4 regions of the Nitratidesulfovibrio sp. HK-II genome follow, and region 3 is predicted to be linked to each of the others. Evidence: predicted binding sites of a transcription regulator. Region 3 holds the regulator's gene; each other region holds the start of a gene.
What was found. The regulator sigma-54, encoded in region 3, starts transcription at its own class of promoters, with help from an activator protein. The targets are predictions, from matches to a motif close to CTGGCACGGNNNNTGCTT.
Positions count from the first base shown of each region.

Region 1 (4,946 bases), 1.0 Mb from region 3:
GGGCTCCCGTATGTCCCCTAGATCTTTGCGGTTATCTCGGGGAACACGATATAGAACATGACGTAGGCCATGGCCAGGGTGAGCACCAGGTTGAAGCTCTGGCCGCACACGTACAGGATGAGCGGCTTGCCGCCCTTGAAGTAGTGGGCCAGTTCGCGGAAGTTGGTGGCCAGACCGATGGCGGTGAAGGCAAGGCAGAAGAACCAGCCGCGCGCCGAGGCGGTAAGGCCCTTCAGCACGCCCTGGTCAAGCAGGGCCTTGCCCATGTCCGGGCCAAGGTTGCCGCTGATCAGCGAGAAGACGATGGACGCGGCCAGGAAGCCCAGCACGAACTTGGGGAAGCGGTGCCAGATCTCGCCCACGCCCACCGAATGCCCTTCGCGGCATTCCACGCGGGTGCACCAGTACACGGCCACGCCGAAGGCGGTGACGCCGATCAGCACGTTCTGGATCATCTTGATGGTGGCGGCCACGTACAGGGCCTTTTCACCCAGGAACGCACCGGCAGCGGCCACCGCGCCGGTGGCGTCGATGGTGCCGCCCATCCAGGCGCCGCCGAGAATCTGGGGCATGTCCACGGCCTTGATGAAGGCGGGCATGGCGATCATCATGATGGCGGTGAACACCAGCGACAGGCCGATGGAGAGGGTCAGCTCCTCTTTCTTGGCCCGGCACGCAGCGGCGGTGGCGATGGCGGCAGAGGTGCCGCACACCGACATGTCGGCCGAGATGACCACGTTCAGGGTCTTGGATTCCATCTTCAGGATGCGCTGGCCGAAGATGAAGGTGCAGATGAGCACGATGGGGGTGACCACCCAGGCCACGAAGATGCCGGGAATGCCGATGGCGATGATCTTGTCGAACAGCACCTCGGCGCCCAGCAGCACGAGGCCGGTCTTGATGAAGTATTCCACTTCCAGGGCCGGCTTGATCCACTTGGGCGTGCCCACGGTGTTGGCGATGAGCATGCCGATGATGATGGCCCAGGCCTCGGTGCCGATGCCCCAGTACTTCATGGTGGACTGATGGCCCATCATGGTGGCCAGGCACGCCACCGCGAACACGGCGATGAAGCCCGTCAGGAAGCCGGGCACCGACTTGCCCATGAACTTCATGCCGATGGCGAAGAACAGGCCCATGCCCACCATGAGCAGCGGCAGGCTGGTCAGCAGGTTCATGGGCTTGGACTTGGCCTTGTCGGCGGCCGACTTGGCCTTGGCGGCAGCGGCGCGCCATTCGGCGATCTTGGCCTTGGCCCCGTCGTTCAGGCTGGCATCGGCGAAGGCGGCGTCTGCGGCGGCCGTTTCGGCGGCCACGGCGGCGGCCAGGGCGGCATCGGCCTTGGTCTTGGCTTCCACGGCCTTCTCGGCATTGGCGGCGGCCTTGGCGTCCGCGGCGGACTTGCTCACGTAGAAGGAATCAAGGGGGTTGTCGGTCCAGCCGCCCGGAGTCTTCAGGAAGGCGGAAATGGCCTTGCCCGTGGGGCTGTCCATGGCCTTGACCTTGGCCTTGTCGTCCTGGGCCTTGTAGTAGGCCAGGGTCTTGAACGGGGCGCGCTGCGCCTCGGCGGCCATGACGGCGTTGGCCTTGGCGATCTTTTCGCCGTATTCCGCCGGGGGATTCAGCAGGTAGATGCAGATGCCCGCGATGATGATGACGAAGCCGAGCCAGATGGCCCAGTAGTCTTCCTTGGTCCACAGGTCGGACAGGCGCGAGTGCCCGTGGTCGACGACGACGTTGCTGTCGTTGGTTGCCATGTTAAGGTGCTCCTCCTTGCGGTTTGCCGCCCCCGTCGGCAGTGCGGACGGCGTGCCCCTCCGCTAATCAAGAGGCGTGCCAGACCTTGCAATGACAACCTGATCCTTTTATTTCAGCGCTTTGCACGGAGACAGCCATCATGAAGCTGAAAACAACAGTTTTCAGTGCAAACTTTTCTTTTCACCACTTGCTGCCTCCCCGGGTATGCAACGCGAACGGGCCGCCCCGAAGGGCGGCCCGTTGATGGTGACGATGCGTTGCCGTGCTCACCGGCCAGTGGCCGGAGAATGTGCGAAAGGGCCGACGCCTGGCGGCCGGGTGCTCAATCCTCGCGCTCTGTGCGGCGCTTGCCGTCGCTGCGGCACTTGCCGCACACCCCGAACAGGTACATGCGGTGCGAGGTCAGCACGTAGCCGTGGCGACGGGCCAGGTCTTCCTGAAGCCGCTCTATCTCGTCGTCCAGCACCTCGATGTTCTCACCGCAGGCTTCGCAGATGAGATGGTCGTGGTGCTTGCTGCCGTACTTCTGCTCGTAGCGGGCCACGCCATCGCCGAAGTGCACTTCCTTGGCCAGGCCGGAATCGCACAGCAGCTTCATGGTACGGTACACCGTGGCCTGCCCCACGGAAGGATCCGTGGCCTTCACCCGTTCATACAGTTCCTCGGTGGTCAGGTGGCCGCCAGCGCTCATGAACACCTCTACGATGAGCATGCGCTGCGGCGTGACCTTCAGGCCGTTGCGGGCGATGTACTCGTGAAACACGTCTATGGCTTGCTTCATGGGTCTCCTCGCGATGTGGGGCGTGGTCTGGCTGTCCTATACCGTGTGCCCGGCCAGCGCAACAGGGGCGTGCAATGGTACGAACAACAGGAACTGGAACAGCCTGGCCAAAGCCCCCCCTAACGCAGGATTCTCGTCCGATGTCCGCAGGGTTTCAGGTCCGCCCGACGGGCACGCTTCGCGCCTTTCGGGCCGGACCCAACGGGCGAAACGACACGTCAGGCCTTACAGCACCCGCTCCACGCGCCAGCCCCGCTCACCCGCCACGCGCTCCAGCGCGCCGCCGCCCAACACCGCCACCCGGCCCGTGCGGGCCGCCTCGGCCATGACGTCGGCCAGGGCGCGGAAGTGGTCGTTGGTGGTGGACAGGATTTCGTCGCGCATCTGCTGGCGCGCCGCGTCGGAATCGCCCGACAGGCGGCGGAACAGCGCGGCCGACCCCTTGGCGTCGGGCAGCATGTGCCGGTCCACGTCGCCGATGGCCCCCACGATGGCGTTGGCCAGTTCCGTGGACGAAAGCGACACGCGGCGCAGGTAGTCGGCCGTGGCGTCGTACACGTCCAGCGTGGCGGCCACGTTGGGGTCGCGGTACGAAACCTGCGCCAGCACCCCGCTGGCCCGGTCGAAGGCGCAGAACGCGCCGTAGGCCCCGCCCTGCACGCGCACGCGGTCCCACAGGAAGGCCATGCGCAGGTGCTTGAACACCACGTTGGCCGAGCCGTGGTAGGCGTAGCCCAGGGCATACAGGTCGGCCGCCTTGCCCACGTAGTTGACCTGCGCGGGCATGACCAGCGCCTCGGCGGCGGCCGGGGCCTCGCCGTAGCGCCACTGCGCGGTGGCCGATTCCGCCGCCGCGTCGGGCAGCGCCCCGGCCAGGGCGGCGGCCGGAGCGGCCACGATGCGCCCGCCCTCTTCGTCGGCAGTGACGTTCATCAGGCAGTTGGAGCGGCGCAGGACCAGCCCGCGCAGCGCATCCAGGTCGGCCAGCACGCCGTCCCAGTCCTGTTCCATGCGGTCGGCCAGGGTGCGCAGGAAGGTCAGGTACGACACGCCGGACGTGGCCTCGTCCAGCCAGCCCGCCTCGGTGTAGCCCGCGCGCAGCCGGGCCATGACGATGCCGTGGCCGGAAGGCGCCAGCACGTGCTCCTGGCGGGCCTTTTCCTCCAGCACCATGCGTTGGAAGCGTTCGCGGTCGTCGAACTTCGCCTCCAGCAGCACTTCGGAAAGGATGTCGTACAGCGCGGGCACGTTGTCGTAGGTTGCCTTGCCGTGCACCACCAGCCGCGCCAGGGGCTGGCGCGCGCCCAGGGTGGTGGCGAACAGGGTGTCTGCATCCATGCCGCCGGTCTTGCGGGCGATGCGCATGCCAAGGTCCACGAAGTCGCGCCTGGTGGTGCCCATCTCGAACAGGGCGCGCCCGAACAGCGGGACGAGGGGGACCAGGCGCGCGGGCACGGCGGACAGGTCGAAGGTGGTCTCGGTGTAGGCGATGCCCGAGGTGTCCAGGTCGTGGAACAACACCGGCACCGCGCCCGCCTGCCTGTCTTCGTCGGGGATGGGGCGGTTTTCCCGGGGCAGGTCTTCCAGCTGCAGGCCGGGGATGGTGGCCAGGGCCTCCAGGCTGTCCGGGGCCTCTTGCAGGCTGCGCAGGGCGCGGGTTTCCTCCACCAGGGCCACGCGCTCGCACTGGCGCAGGCTCTGGCGGTATTCCTCCAGCCGAGCCGCCTCGGCGGCCTCGCGGCGTTCGGCCAGCTTGCGGTCCGGCGTCAGCAGCACCGTGGCCACGTGCTGGTTGTCCAGCAGCCATTCGCGAATCAGCCCTTCAAAGTAGCGTTCGCCCGAGGCGACGCGCGCCTTGATGGCGGCCAGCGGGGCTTCCCATTCCAGCAGGGCCAGCGGGTCGCCGTCGTACAGCCAGGTGGTCAGGCTGCGCACCATCACCGAAAGCCCCACCGGGTAGCGGCCGGAATTATTCTCGCGCAGGGCGAATTCCACGCTGTTCACGGCGGCTTCCACGGCGTCGGCGGGCAGACCATCCTCGGCCAGGTCGGCCAGGGTCTCCATGATCAGCATTTCCACGTCGGACGCGGTTCTGGGATCGATGCCCCGCAACCCCACGGAAAAGTACATCTGGCGCAGGTCGCTTTCCAGGCCCACCCCGGCCACGTCCTCGCCCAGGCCCGATTCGATCAGCGCGCGCCGCAGGGGCGAGCCGGGCAGGCCCAGCAGGATGTGCTCCAGCATCTCGAAGGCGAAGTTGCGCTCCACGTCGGCGGTTTCACACAGCAGCCAGTTCATGGTCACCATGCCCCGGTCGTCGCCTTCCGACGCCGCGAACGGCGTTTCGAGCATGCGCGGCGTGTTGGAGCGGGGTTGCAGCGGCACGGCGGAATCCACCTCGATGCGC
Region 1 covers NZ_AP036014.1:942,756-947,701, reverse strand. The annotation lists gene RVX_RS03840 (YeiH family protein) at 18-1,757, opposite strand; gene RVX_RS03835 (Fur family transcriptional regulator) at 2,081-2,539, opposite strand; gene RVX_RS03830 (insulinase family protein) at 2,765-4,946, opposite strand, start outside.
Region 1: RVX_RS03840 (YeiH family protein) is a predicted target of sigma-54. The motif match lies at 1,823-1,840, and genes of this name have one in related genera.

Region 2 (4,946 bases), 1.2 Mb from region 3:
GTCGTCATTGCGGAAAACGGTCGCACAGGTACACTTCAGCCAGCGCGCGAATGGCGGGTTTCGCCGCGCGTTCCCCGCATCGGTGGCGGGCCTGCGCGTGCCTTTCCATGTCTTCGCCTCCCTTCCTGCCCGGCCCTGCGCCCCCCCGTCCCGAAGAAGCGCCGCTCCAACCCGTGCCAGTGGACACGCGGGGGGCGCGCGTCTAGTGTGCGCCCACCGCCCGCCCCACACACCTCGTCCCCAGAAACGCACATGCCCGCACCCCGCATCCCCACCGCCTCCCCGGCCACGCTGGCCCTGTTGTTGGCCATGCTGCTGTGGAGCAGTTCGTTCATCGCCATGAAGGTGGCCCTGGAAGGGTATGACCCCATGGTGGTTGTCTTCGGGCGCATGGGCATTTCATCGGCGGTGTTCCTGGCCCTGTGGCGCAACTTCCGCCACGTGCGCTACCGCAAGGGCGACTGGAAGCGCCTGGGAGCCATGGCCCTTTGCGAGCCCTGCCTGTATTTCGTGTTCGAGGCGTATGCCCTGCGGTACACCTCTGCCTCGCAGGCCGGCATGATCGTATCGGTGATGCCCCTGTGCGTGGCCGTGGCCGCGTGGTTCATGCTGGGCGAACGGTTGGCCCGCCGGGTGTGGTGCGGCTTCGGCCTGGCCATCGCCGGGGTGGTCTGGTTGAGCCTGGGCGGTGCCAGCAGCGAAAACGCCCCCAATCCGCTGCTGGGCAACCTGCTGGAACTGTGCGCCATGGTCAGCGCCACCGGGTACGTCATCAACGCCAAGAAGCTGTCCGCCACCTACCCCCCGCTGTTCATCACCGCCGTGCAGTCCCTGGCGGGCAGCGCGTTCTTTCTGCCGCTGCTGTTCCTGCCCACCACGCACCTGCCGGACGCCTTTCCGATCCTGCCCACGCTGTCCGTGGTGTACCTTGGCACATGTATCTCGCTGGGGGCATACGGGCTGTACAATTTCGGCGTCAGCCGCCTGCCCGCCGGGCAGGCCTCGGCGTTCATCAACCTGATTCCGGTGATCACCCTGCTCATGGGCCGGGTGCTGCTGGGCGACGAACTGACCCCGCAGCAGTACGCGGCCTCCGCACTGGTGCTGGTGGGCGTGCTGCTGTCGCAGGGCAAGGGCGCGACCCGGCGCAGCGACGCCGCGCCGGAACCCGACGCGGGGGGCTAGCGCGCCGCGCGCCCCCCCCTGCCGCAACGAAAAGGCCGCCCCCCTAAAGGAGCGGCCTTTCTCATGCCAGTGCCGTTCGGCCCCTACGTGCGCTTCAGTTCCAGCGCCTTCTGGATCATGGAGTCGGCGGTCATGATCGACTTGGAGTTGGTCTGGAAACCGCGCTGGTAGAGGATCATGTTCACGAACTCGCGCTCCATGGACACGTTGGACTGCTCCAGCGTCTTGGCTGCCACGGTGCCGAAGTTCTCGGTGTCGGGCAGGCCCTCTTCCGCCGCGCCGGAATCCTTGGTGGCCGAAAAGTGGTTCATCCCCTCGCGGCGCAAGCCGTCCTCGCTGGTGAAGCGGTACAGGGTGACGCGGTACAGTTCATCGTTCTGGCCGTTGCTGTAGCGCCCGATGACCGTGCCGTCCGAACTGATGTCCAGGCTGGCCAGAAATCCTTCCGCGTAGCCATTCTGCTTCGAGCGCAGCTCGGACGAACTGCCCCCATAGGCCGTGGTGCTGGCCGAGGCCAGGGTGGCCCCGCCCATGCCCATCAGGGCGGAGGCATTGGACCCCACCGCTGCCGGGGTGGCCGCGCCCGCCGTCCACGTGCCGGTGGACGAGGACAGGCCGAGATCCAGGCTGATCAGTTGCGTGCCCCCGCCGCTGGCGAAGGTGGCCGAGAACTGCGGCAGGCCGTCCGCCCCGAACGAGGCCGGAGCCCAGTTGCTGAGGTTGGTGGCGTCCGTGCCGGTGGGCGTGTAGGCGGACATGTTCACCAACTGCCCGGCGGAATTGAAGGTGAGCGTGCCGGACATCAGCAGCCCCGCGCCGGATGTGCCCGCCAGGGCCGATCCGTCCTGCGCCGGGTTCATGGCCACCACGAACTCGAAATACTTGTTGCCGCCGCTTTGCCCCGCGCCGTCGAAATACACGTTCACGTCGTGCGCAGTGCCCGATGCGTCGTAGATCTTGATGGTCTGCTTGTAGTTGTAGGCGGAATCGCCCAGGGGCGTGTCCGACGTGCCGTTCCACTTGGAAAGCAGCGAGAAGTAGGGGTTGGCCGCGTCGGACGACTTGTCGCCCGAACCCAGGTTGTTCAGGGCCGTGATGGACGTGGTGGCCCTGGGAGCCATGACGTTGCGCCCGTTTGCCCCCGGCGGCAGGCTGATTGGCCCCGTCGCGCCCTCCACGCCGTCGGTGATGGCCCGCCCGGTGAGCACGTAGCCGTTGGGGTCCACCAGGTTGCCGTCCTTGTCGAACCGGAAGTTGCCCGCGCGCGTGTAGTGGACGTCGCTGCCCAGGGTAACCTGAAAGAACCCCTTGCCGTTGATGGACAGGTCGGTGATGTCGGTGCCCGACTCATACGGCCCCTGCCCATACGCGGTGCGGATGGTGGTCAGGTTCGAGCCAAGGCCCACCTGGCTGATGGACGTGGTGGCGGAGTTGCCCGTGCCCGCGTACTGGCTGAGCAGGTCCTCGAACAGCGCCTGCTGTTGCTTGAACCCGACGGTATTGACGTTGGCGAGGTTGTTGCTCACCGCCTGCATGCCCTGCGACAGGGTTTTCATGCCGGAGGCGCCGGAATAGAGGGCGCGTAACATGCGTGTCTCCTCGGGCGTGGAATGCCCCGGTCCGTGCCGCGTTTCGCCTGCCTTCCCGGCGGAAGGCGGGCACGCGGGACCAGGGAAGATTCTTCCCTGAAGGGTCGCAAAGCACGAGCCGTGCCAGCGTTGGGCAATATTTCGCAACATTGCGGAATGTAAAGACGTCGGCGCATGAAAACGGGCGCGAGGCGGCAGGAACTGCCCTGCGGCGGTGGCCCGCGCATGCGAAAGGGCCGCGCGGCTGTGCCACGCGGCCCTAAAGAGCCTCGCGCATGCGGGGCCTGCCGGGCGGTCTGCCCCGGCATCACCCCCGCGCCGAATCCCCGTTACCCGGCCATGCCGGTGCGGGCCTTCCACGAGATCACGGTATTGACGAGCAACTGGGCGATGGTCATGGGACCCACGCCGCCGGGCACCGGCGTCATGGCCGAGGCGATGCAGCTGATGTCGTCGTACTTGCAGTCGCCCACCAGCCCTTCTTCGGTGCGGTGAATGCCCACGTCCACCACCACCGCGCCGGGCTTGACCATGTCCGAGGTTATCAGGCAGGGCCGCCCCGCCGCCACGAACAGGAAATCGGCCCGGCGGCATTCCTCGGCAAGGTTCGGCGTGCCGGAATGGCACACCGTCACCGTGGCGTTGGCGTACTTGCCGGGCGCGCCCAGCATCAGCGCCAGCGGCTTGCCCACGATGTTGCTGCGCCCCACCACCACGGCCTTCTTGCCCGAAGGCGAAAGGTCGTACCGCTCCAGCAGGGTCATCACCCCCGCCGGAGTGCACGGGCGAAAGCCCGGCAGGCCCAGCGCCAGCCGCCCCATGTTCTCGGGGTGAAAGCCGTCCACATCCTTTTTCGGGCTGATGCGCTCCAGACAACGCTGGCTGTTCAGCCCCTTGGGCAGCGGCAGTTGCAGCAGGATGCCGTCGATGTCCTCGCGCCCGTTCAGGTCGTCGATGAGCGCCTCCAGCGCCTCCTGCGCGGTGTCCGCAGGCAGGCGAAACGCCTCGGACCGGATGCCCGCCTCGGCGCAGCCGCGCTCCTTGTTGCGCACGTACACCTGCGAGGCCCCGTCGTCGCCCACCAGAATCACCGCAAGGCCCGGCGCGCGGCCCGCCGCCGCAAGACCCGCCGCCACCTCTTCCTTCAGCTCCGCGCGAATGGCCGCAGCCGTCGCCTTGCCGTCAAGCAGCACCATGTCTCCACCTCCCGAAATCCGGCGCGCGTGCGCGCCGCCTGTCTGATTCCGCTGCCCGGCACTGTTGTGCGTCCCGGTCGCATCCGCCATGTGTCGCTGCCCTGTTTCTCCGCGGGAGAGCAGGCAGTGTTTTGAAGTCGGGGCTCTGCCCCGTGCCCCGCCGGGGGAGCACGCTCCCCCGGTCCCCCTTTCAAGGGTGGGGCTCAAACTGAAATATCTTTACAAAGGCATCGCAGTGGCAGACCGGCTCACACACGCAAGGCCCGCCGTCTCTCCGTGACGGGCCACGCCGCAGCACGGTGCCTTCCTGTCTCCACCAGTCTTTCTTCTGTCGAACTGCCTTTCTTCCTTATACTCCGCGCGGTCCTCCGCGCGGACGGCGGGTGCGGGAAAGACGGGTGAAACTACGAAATGCGGAGGCTGGCAAGGAAGGGGACGTTTTCCCGAAGGGAGCGTGCGGCAGCCGTTATGTGAGCTTGCGAACATTACGGATGGCGACCGCAACGCGCTCTGCCGTACGTGACCAAGGGAAAATGGCCACTGACGCCGCCAGCACCCGAATAGCGGGTTTTGCCGCGTATTCCCCGCGTTGGGACACAGGCAGGGCCTCTCCCCGCCTTTCCCTCTTCCCTCCTCCCGCCTTTCTCCCCCCGCCCGAAAGCAAAAGGGAGGGAGCCTCGCAGACCCCCTCCCCGTCATCGCGCAAGCGTGCGCTAGTCCTCGCCTTCTTCCTCGAAGCCGAAGTGCGCGCTCATCATGGGCCCGAAGTAGATGCCCGTGTCGTCCAGGTCTTCCTCGATGCGCAGCAGCTGGTTGTACTTGGCCAGCCGGTCGCTGCGGCACAGGGAGCCGGTCTTGATCTGCCCGGCGTTCAGGCCCACGGCGAGGTCGGAGATGAAGTGGTCCTCGGTCTCGCCCGAACGGTGCGAAATCACCGTGGTGTACGCGGCCTGCTTGGCCATCTCGATGGTGTCCA
Region 2 covers NZ_AP036014.1:724,511-729,456, reverse strand. The annotation lists gene RVX_RS02825 (DMT family transporter) at 253-1,185, shown strand; gene RVX_RS02820 (flagellar hook protein FlgE) at 1,269-2,774, opposite strand; gene folD (bifunctional methylenetetrahydrofolate dehydrogenase/methenyltetrahydrofolate cyclohydrolase FolD) at 3,104-3,970, opposite strand; gene eno (phosphopyruvate hydratase) at 4,684-4,946, opposite strand, start outside.
Region 2: RVX_RS02820 (flagellar hook protein FlgE) is a predicted target of sigma-54. The motif match lies at 2,884-2,901, and genes of this name have one in related genera.

Region 3 (4,946 bases):
GCTGCACGAGGGCGACAACAGCATCAAGGGCGAGGTCATCACCTTCTACACCCGCGAGAACCGCAGCGAAGTGCGCGGTTCCGGCGCAAAGCGGGTGCAGGCGGTGTTCACCTCGTCGGGCGACGTGAATCCCCTCGGCGAGTCCAAGGACAACGGCAAGGATGACGGCAAGGACGCCGCCAAACCCTCGGGGGCGGCCCAGTGAGCTCGGTGCTGCGCGGGGAGGACCTGCACAAGCAGTTCGGCCAGCGCGAGGTGGTGCGCGGCGTGTCCCTTTCCGTGTCGCAGGGCGAGACCGTGGGGCTGCTTGGCCCCAACGGCGCGGGCAAGACCACCACGTTCTACATGCTCATCGGCATCATCAAGCCGACCGCGGGGCGCGTGGAGCTTGACGGCCGCGACATCGCCGACTGGCCCCTGCACGAGCGGGCCCGGGTGGGGTTGAGCTATCTGCCGCAGGAAAGTTCCATCTTTCGTCGGCTCACGGTGCGCCAGAATCTTCAGATCATCCTTGAGCACACCGGGCTTTCCAGGGCCAGGCAGCAGGAGCGGTCGGACATGCTGATGGCCGACTTCGGCATCAGCCATCTGGCGGATTCCGTGGCCATGCACCTGTCCGGCGGCGAGCGGCGGCGGCTGGAGATCGCGCGGTCCATGATCCGCGAGCCCAAGTTCATCCTGCTGGACGAACCGTTCGCGGGCATCGACCCGCTGGCGGTGGACGACATCCAGCAACTGATCACCGGCCTGCGCGACCGGGGCATCGGTGTGCTCATCTCCGACCACAACGTGCGGGAAACCCTGCATATCTGCGACAGGGCCTACCTGGTCCACCAGGGCGAAGTGATCCTGGAGGGCACCCCCGCGCACATCGTGGACAACCCGCGCGCGCGCGACGTGTATCTGGGCGAGGGATTCTCGCTCTAGCTCCATTTGCATTTTTGCCGCATTCACGGCGCCTTCCGCATCGCGGGGGGCGCCTTTTTCGTGCCTGCCGCCGGGGTGCGGGGCATCCCTCCGGGGGTATCCGGCGAAATGGCGACAGCGGTTGCATACTTTTTGCTTCTATGGCATGGTTTCCCTAACCTCTTGGGGAAGGGAACACATTTCCACAGTGGGCCGTTTCTTGCTTGACGTCGCACCCCGCGTTGCGTCGTCATCTTGCTCGCCCTCAACGTTTGGTGCATAGGGGTCGTCCACGCATGGCATTGGAACTCAGGCAACAGCTCAAGCTCACCCAGCAATTGGTGATGACGCCGCAACTGCAACAGGCCATCCGGCTGCTGCAGCTTTCGCGGCTTGAGCTTGTCGAGACGGTGCAGCAGGAGCTGCTGGAAAACCCGTTCCTGGAGGAAGCGCAGGACGAGGGGCCGCAGTCCGAAGCCCCCGACCAGCGGGACGCCGCCCCCGAAGCGGCGGCGGATGTCGCCTACGACCGCGATATTGCCCGCGAGGCCGACTGGGAGGATTACCTGGGCGATTTCGCCAGCACCAGCCGCCAGTCAACGGTGCGCGAATCGGAAATGCCCGAGGAGATGACCTCGTTCGAGGCGCGCTACGCCGCAAAGCCCTCGCTGGAAGGGCACCTGATGTGGCAGTTGCGCCTTTCCGCGCTCACCGAGCGCCAGAAGGACATCGGCGAGGTGATCATCGGCAACATCGCCTCGTCGGGCTACCTGCATGCGACCATCGACGAGATCGCCGAAATGGCGGGCGTGGCCCCCGGCGAGGTGGAGCCGGTGCTGCACGCCCTGCAGCGCTTCGACCCCGTGGGGGTGGCCGCGCGCACCGCGCAGGAATGCCTGCTGGTGCAGATAGAGATGCTGGGCTACACGCGCGACAAGGTGCTGGTGGAACTGGTGCGCGACCACCTGGAAGACCTTGAGAAGCGGCGCTACAAGCCGCTCTTGCGCAAGTTCCGCCTGACCATGGAGGACCTCAAGGAGTACCTGGACCTCATCCAGACCCTGGACCCCATGCCCGGCGCCAGCTACGGCGGCGGCGACCCGCAGTTCGTCAGCCCCGACGTGTTCGTCTACAAGTACGACGACGATTTCATCATCATGCTCAATGAGGACGGCCTGCCGCACCTGCAATTGAGCACCATGTACGAGCGCTCTGCCGCTGCGGCGGCCTCGGCGGGCGAGCGCGAATATTTCCAGGAAAAGATGCGCTCGGCCTCGTGGCTTATCAAGAGCCTGTACCAGCGCCAGCGTACGCTGTACAAGGTGGTGGAATCCATCGTGAAGTATCAGCGTGGCTTTTTCGAGGACGGGGTTTCGCGCCTGAAGCCGCTCATCCTGAAGGACATCGCCGACGACATCGGCATGCACGAATCCACGGTCAGCCGCATTACCACCAGCAAGTACGTGGCCACGCCGCACGGCATCATGGAGTTGAAGTTCTTCTTCAACAGTGCGCTGGAACTGGACGACGGCAGCCAGGTGGGCTCCGAGAGCGTGAAGGCGCTGATCAAGAAACTGATCGGCGAGGAAGATCCCAAGGAACCCCTGAGCGACGAGCGCATCGGCGAAATTCTGAAGGAACAGCTCAAAGTCAATATTGCCCGCAGGACCGTTGCGAAGTATCGTACTGCCATGGACATTCCCTCCTCTTCCAAGCGGAAGGAACTGTTCTGACGGTCAGAGCCCCGCGCCGGACCAGGCGCAGGGCGGCGCACCCGGCAGGCGCACCCCAGCGTGCGCGCCGCGCGACGCGCGTCGCATTCCCCTCTCACCACTGGAGGAGCGTATGAACATCTCTTTCACCTTCAAGAACTTCGAACCCTCCGACCACCTGAAGAAGTACGCCCGCCGTCGCCTTGAAAAGCTTGGCCGGTTTGTCGGCAAGTCCGCCCTTGAAATGCAGGTGAACCTTTCCGTCGACAAGTTCCGCCACAAGGCTGAAGTGCAGATGACCGGCGACGGGTTCACCCTGTCGGCCGTCGAGCAATCGGAAGACATGTACGCCACCCTCGACCTGGTGCTGGAAAAGCTGGAATCGCAGCTGCGCAAGCAGGTGGAGAAGCAGAAGGACCGCCGCCGCACGGTGCAGTCCGAAAAGCTGGGCAAGGGCATCGACGTGTTCACCTTCGGCACCGTGGGTGAAGGCGACGAACGCACCATCACCGGCACCGACCACTTCGCCCCCAAGCCCATGCACGTGGACGAGGCGGCCATGCAGCTGGACCAGGGCGACAACGAGTTCCTGGTCTTCCTGAACGCCGAAGTGGAGCGCGTGAACATCATCTACCGCCGCCGCAACGGCGACTTCGGCCTTATCGATCCCGTCGTCTAGGCGTCATACATGCGGCTTTCGGACTATCTTCACGATGAACTGATCCTGCCCGAGCTCTCCGCCGGCACCAAGAAGGAGGTGCTGGCGGAACTCGTGCAGGCCGTGGTGCGGCGGCATCCCGAAGTGGATGCCGCCGTTGCGCTGGGCGTGCTGCAGGACCGCGAGGGCCTGGGCACCACGGGCATCGGCGACGGGGTGGCCATTCCCCACGGCAAGCTGGCCACCATCAGCGACATCGTCGTCGCCGTGGGCCGCAGCGTGCCCGGGCTGGACTTCGACGCCCTGGACATGAAACCGTGTCATCTCTTTTTCCTGGTGCTGGCTCCCGAACAGGTGGCGGGCATGCACCTGCGCATCCTGGCCCATATCTCGCGCCTGCTGAAGGACCCGCAGTTCCGCCGCGCCATGCTCGACGCGCCGGACGGGGCGGCCTTCACGGCGCTGATGCGCACCACGTAACGCGGAACACCTTGCGCACATCATCGGCAGGCGCGCGGCGCGGCGCGTCTGCCGAAACGCCATCCGGCACCGGCCCGCCCGAGGAGTCCGCCATGCCCACCAAGGCTTCCCACCCACCCACGCCCGATGCTTCCACGGCGTCGGACGCACCCGCCCCCGGCACGGCGTCGGACGCGGGCAGCCCCGTGGCCGCCGCCGACTTTCCCGTCATCATCGTTACCGGGCTTTCCGGCGCGGGCAAGAGCACCGTGCTCAACGTGCTGGAAGACTTGCGCTATTTCACGGTGGATGGTCTGCCCGCCACCCTGGCCCCGCAGATGGTCACCATCCTGAACCGCGAGGCCCTGGCCCATTACCAGGGGCTGGTGCTGGGCATGGACCTGCGCGAGAGCAATTTCGTCCGCAACCTGGAAAAGTCGCTGGAACGGTTGCAGGGCATGGGCGTGCGCCCGGCGGTGGTCTTCATAGAGGCCAACCCCGCCGTGCTTAACCGGCGCTACGCCACCACCCGCCGCCCGCACCCGCTGGAAAGCGAGGGCATGGGGCTGGAACAGGCCCTGGAGCAGGAACGGCTGCGTCTTGCCCCGGTGCGCGAAACCGCCGACCTCGTGGTGGACACCTCCAGCTATTCCATCCACGACCTGCGCCGGGTCATCCAGAAGAAGTGGAGCACCATCCAGGGGCGCATCCGCTCGCTGCGCATCAACATCGTCACTTTCGGCTTCAAGTACGGCGTGCCCGCCGATGCGGACCTGGTGTTCGACCTGCGCTTTCTGCCCAACCCCTATTTCGTGCCGGACCTGCGGCCGCTGTCCGGCCTGGACGAGCCGGTGGCCAAATACGTGCTTGAAGCGGGCCACGGCGACGCGTTTCTCGCCAGGCTCATAGATTTTTTGCATTTCCTGCTGCCGCAGTACGAGGCGGAAGGGCGCTACCGCCTGACCATCGCCATCGGCTGCACCGGCGGGCGGCACCGTTCGGTCTCGGTGGCCGAGGCCCTGCTTCGCGCCTTGAAAAAATCTGATTATGCCGTATCCATAGAGCACCGCCACATGGAACTGGGCTGACGCCCGCTGCCCGCGCGGCCAACCGCCTTGCCCTGCCGCAGGGCGCACGGCTCAATCCGACAACCCCTCAGGCCCAGCCTGCACGCACCAGCATGTCCACCACCGCACAGTCCCCGGCCGCAC
Region 3 covers NZ_AP036014.1:1,949,906-1,954,851, forward strand. The annotation lists gene RVX_RS07860 (LptA/OstA family protein) at 1-205, shown strand, start outside; gene lptB (LPS export ABC transporter ATP-binding protein) at 202-927, shown strand; gene rpoN (RNA polymerase factor sigma-54) at 1,203-2,639, shown strand; gene hpf (ribosome hibernation-promoting factor, HPF/YfiA family) at 2,752-3,297, shown strand; gene RVX_RS07880 (PTS sugar transporter subunit IIA) at 3,307-3,756, shown strand; gene rapZ (RNase adapter RapZ) at 3,849-4,823, shown strand; gene RVX_RS07890 (PTS sugar transporter subunit IIA) at 4,916-4,946, shown strand, end outside.

Region 4 (4,946 bases), 1.8 Mb from region 3:
GTGGGCCTGAACGCCGGGCAGATCAAGACCGGCTCCCTGTGCCGCAGCGACCGGCTGGCCAAGTACAACCAGCTGCTGCGCATCGAGGAAGACCTGGACGACACGGGCATCTACTTCGGGCCCATGATGAGCGCGCACTTCGGCTTCGAGGAAGAAGGCGAGGACTAGCGCACGCTTGCGCGATGACGGGGAGGGGGTCTGCGAGGCTCCCTCCCTTTTGCTTTCGGGCGGGGGGAGAAAGGCGGGAGGAGGGAAGAGGGAAAGGCGGGGAGAGGCCCTGCCTGTGTCCCAACGCGGGGAATACGCGGCAAAACCCGCTATTCGGGTGCTGGCGGCGTCAGTGGCCATTTTCCCTTGGTCACGTACGGCAGAGCGCGTTGCGGTCGCCATCCGTAATGTTCGCAAGCTCACATAACGGCTGCCGCACGCTCCCTTCGGGAAAACGTCCCCTTCCTTGCCAGCCTCCGCATTTCGTAGTTTCACCCGTCTTTCCCGCACCCGCCGTCCGCGCGGAGGACCGCGCGGAGTATAAGGAAGAAAGGCAGTTCGACAGAAGAAAGACTGGTGGAGACAGGAAGGCACCGTGCTGCGGCGTGGCCCGTCACGGAGAGACGGCGGGCCTTGCGTGTGTGAGCCGGTCTGCCACTGCGATGCCTTTGTAAAGATATTTCAGTTTGAGCCCCACCCTTGAAAGGGGGACCGGGGGAGCGTGCTCCCCCGGCGGGGCACGGGGCAGAGCCCCGACTTCAAAACACTGCCTGCTCTCCCGCGGAGAAACAGGGCAGCGACACATGGCGGATGCGACCGGGACGCACAACAGTGCCGGGCAGCGGAATCAGACAGGCGGCGCGCACGCGCGCCGGATTTCGGGAGGTGGAGACATGGTGCTGCTTGACGGCAAGGCGACGGCTGCGGCCATTCGCGCGGAGCTGAAGGAAGAGGTGGCGGCGGGTCTTGCGGCGGCGGGCCGCGCGCCGGGCCTTGCGGTGATTCTGGTGGGCGACGACGGGGCCTCGCAGGTGTACGTGCGCAACAAGGAGCGCGGCTGCGCCGAGGCGGGCATCCGGTCCGAGGCGTTTCGCCTGCCTGCGGACACCGCGCAGGAGGCGCTGGAGGCGCTCATCGACGACCTGAACGGGCGCGAGGACATCGACGGCATCCTGCTGCAACTGCCGCTGCCCAAGGGGCTGAACAGCCAGCGTTGTCTGGAGCGCATCAGCCCGAAAAAGGATGTGGACGGCTTTCACCCCGAGAACATGGGGCGGCTGGCGCTGGGCCTGCCGGGCTTTCGCCCGTGCACTCCGGCGGGGGTGATGACCCTGCTGGAGCGGTACGACCTTTCGCCTTCGGGCAAGAAGGCCGTGGTGGTGGGGCGCAGCAACATCGTGGGCAAGCCGCTGGCGCTGATGCTGGGCGCGCCCGGCAAGTACGCCAACGCCACGGTGACGGTGTGCCATTCCGGCACGCCGAACCTTGCCGAGGAATGCCGCCGGGCCGATTTCCTGTTCGTGGCGGCGGGGCGGCCCTGCCTGATAACCTCGGACATGGTCAAGCCCGGCGCGGTGGTGGTGGACGTGGGCATTCACCGCACCGAAGAAGGGCTGGTGGGCGACTGCAAGTACGACGACATCAGCTGCATCGCCTCGGCCATGACGCCGGTGCCCGGCGGCGTGGGTCCCATGACCATCGCCCAGTTGCTCGTCAATACCGTGATCTCGTGGAAGGCCCGCACCGGCATGGCCGGGTAACGGGGATTCGGCGCGGGGGTGATGCCGGGGCAGACCGCCCGGCAGGCCCCGCATGCGCGAGGCTCTTTAGGGCCGCGTGGCACAGCCGCGCGGCCCTTTCGCATGCGCGGGCCACCGCCGCAGGGCAGTTCCTGCCGCCTCGCGCCCGTTTTCATGCGCCGACGTCTTTACATTCCGCAATGTTGCGAAATATTGCCCAACGCTGGCACGGCTCGTGCTTTGCGACCCTTCAGGGAAGAATCTTCCCTGGTCCCGCGTGCCCGCCTTCCGCCGGGAAGGCAGGCGAAACGCGGCACGGACCGGGGCATTCCACGCCCGAGGAGACACGCATGTTACGCGCCCTCTATTCCGGCGCCTCCGGCATGAAAACCCTGTCGCAGGGCATGCAGGCGGTGAGCAACAACCTCGCCAACGTCAATACCGTCGGGTTCAAGCAACAGCAGGCGCTGTTCGAGGACCTGCTCAGCCAGTACGCGGGCACGGGCAACTCCGCCACCACGTCCATCAGCCAGGTGGGCCTTGGCTCGAACCTGACCACCATCCGCACCGCGTATGGGCAGGGGCCGTATGAGTCGGGCACCGACATCACCGACCTGTCCATCAACGGCAAGGGGTTCTTTCAGGTTACCCTGGGCAGCGACGTCCACTACACGCGCGCGGGCAACTTCCGGTTCGACAAGGACGGCAACCTGGTGGACCCCAACGGCTACGTGCTCACCGGGCGGGCCATCACCGACGGCGTGGAGGGCGCGACGGGGCCAATCAGCCTGCCGCCGGGGGCAAACGGGCGCAACGTCATGGCTCCCAGGGCCACCACGTCCATCACGGCCCTGAACAACCTGGGTTCGGGCGACAAGTCGTCCGACGCGGCCAACCCCTACTTCTCGCTGCTTTCCAAGTGGAACGGCACGTCGGACACGCCCCTGGGCGATTCCGCCTACAACTACAAGCAGACCATCAAGATCTACGACGCATCGGGCACTGCGCACGACGTGAACGTGTATTTCGACGGCGCGGGGCAAAGCGGCGGCAACAAGTATTTCGAGTTCGTGGTGGCCATGAACCCGGCGCAGGACGGATCGGCCCTGGCGGGCACATCCGGCGCGGGGCTGCTGATGTCCGGCACGCTCACCTTCAATTCCGCCGGGCAGTTGGTGAACATGTCCGCCTACACGCCCACCGGCACGGACGCCACCAACCTCAGCAACTGGGCTCCGGCCTCGTTCGGGGCGGACGGCCTGCCGCAGTTCTCGGCCACCTTCGCCAGCGGCGGGGGCACGCAACTGATCAGCCTGGATCTCGGCCTGTCCTCGTCCACCGGCACGTGGACGGCGGGCGCGGCCACCCCGGCAGCGGTGGGGTCCAATGCCTCCGCCCTGATGGGCATGGGCGGGGCCACCCTGGCCTCGGCCAGCACCACGGCCTATGGGGGCAGTTCGTCCGAGCTGCGCTCGAAGCAGAATGGCTACGCGGAAGGATTTCTGGCCAGCCTGGACATCAGTTCGGACGGCACGGTCATCGGGCGCTACAGCAACGGCCAGAACGATGAACTGTACCGCGTCACCCTGTACCGCTTCACCAGCGAGGACGGCTTGCGCCGCGAGGGGATGAACCACTTTTCGGCCACCAAGGATTCCGGCGCGGCGGAAGAGGGCCTGCCCGACACCGAGAACTTCGGCACCGTGGCAGCCAAGACGCTGGAGCAGTCCAACGTGTCCATGGAGCGCGAGTTCGTGAACATGATCCTCTACCAGCGCGGTTTCCAGACCAACTCCAAGTCGATCATGACCGCCGACTCCATGATCCAGAAGGCGCTGGAACTGAAGCGCACGTAGGGGCCGAACGGCACTGGCATGAGAAAGGCCGCTCCTTTAGGGGGGCGGCCTTTTCGTTGCGGCAGGGGGGGGCGCGCGGCGCGCTAGCCCCCCGCGTCGGGTTCCGGCGCGGCGTCGCTGCGCCGGGTCGCGCCCTTGCCCTGCGACAGCAGCACGCCCACCAGCACCAGTGCGGAGGCCGCGTACTGCTGCGGGGTCAGTTCGTCGCCCAGCAGCACCCGGCCCATGAGCAGGGTGATCACCGGAATCAGGTTGATGAACGCCGAGGCCTGCCCGGCGGGCAGGCGGCTGACGCCGAAATTGTACAGCCCGTATGCCCCCAGCGAGATACATGTGCCAAGGTACACCACGGACAGCGTGGGCAGGATCGGAAAGGCGTCCGGCAGGTGCGTGGTGGGCAGGAACAGCAGCGGCAGAAAGAACGCGCTGCCCGCCAGGGACTGCACGGCGGTGATGAACAGCGGGGGGTAGGTGGCGGACAGCTTCTTGGCGTTGATGACGTACCCGGTGGCGCTGACCATGGCGCACAGTTCCAGCAGGTTGCCCAGCAGCGGATTGGGGGCGTTTTCGCTGCTGGCACCGCCCAGGCTCAACCAGACCACCCCGGCGATGGCCAGGCCGAAGCCGCACCACACCCGGCGGGCCAACCGTTCGCCCAGCATGAACCACGCGGCCACGGCCACGCACAGGGGCATCACCGATACGATCATGCCGGCCTGCGAGGCAGAGGTGTACCGCAGGGCATACGCCTCGAACACGAAATACAGGCAGGGCTCGCAAAGGGCCATGGCTCCCAGGCGCTTCCAGTCGCCCTTGCGGTAGCGCACGTGGCGGAAGTTGCGCCACAGGGCCAGGAACACCGCCGATGAAATGCCCATGCGCCCGAAGACAACCACCATGGGGTCATACCCTTCCAGGGCCACCTTCATGGCGATGAACGAACTGCTCCACAGCAGCATGGCCAACAACAGGGCCAGCGTGGCCGGGGAGGCGGTGGGGATGCGGGGTGCGGGCATGTGCGTTTCTGGGGACGAGGTGTGTGGGGCGGGCGGTGGGCGCACACTAGACGCGCGCCCCCCGCGTGTCCACTGGCACGGGTTGGAGCGGCGCTTCTTCGGGACGGGGGGGCGCAGGGCCGGGCAGGAAGGGAGGCGAAGACATGGAAAGGCACGCGCAGGCCCGCCACCGATGCGGGGAACGCGCGGCGAAACCCGCCATTCGCGCGCTGGCTGAAGTGTACCTGTGCGACCGTTTTCCGCAATGACGACGCCCCGGCGGCAGGTGCCGTCGGGGCGTCGGAAACGTCATGCGTGGCCGACAAGGCGGCGAGCACGAAAGAAGCCGGGGGCGCGGCGCAAGGTCC
Region 4 covers NZ_AP036014.1:3,761,983-3,766,928, reverse strand. The annotation lists gene eno (phosphopyruvate hydratase) at 1-168, shown strand, start outside; gene folD (bifunctional methylenetetrahydrofolate dehydrogenase/methenyltetrahydrofolate cyclohydrolase FolD) at 882-1,748, shown strand; gene RVX_RS15875 (flagellar hook protein FlgE) at 2,078-3,583, shown strand; gene RVX_RS15870 (DMT family transporter) at 3,667-4,599, opposite strand.
Region 4: RVX_RS15875 (flagellar hook protein FlgE) is a predicted target of sigma-54. The motif match lies at 1,951-1,968, and genes of this name have one in related genera.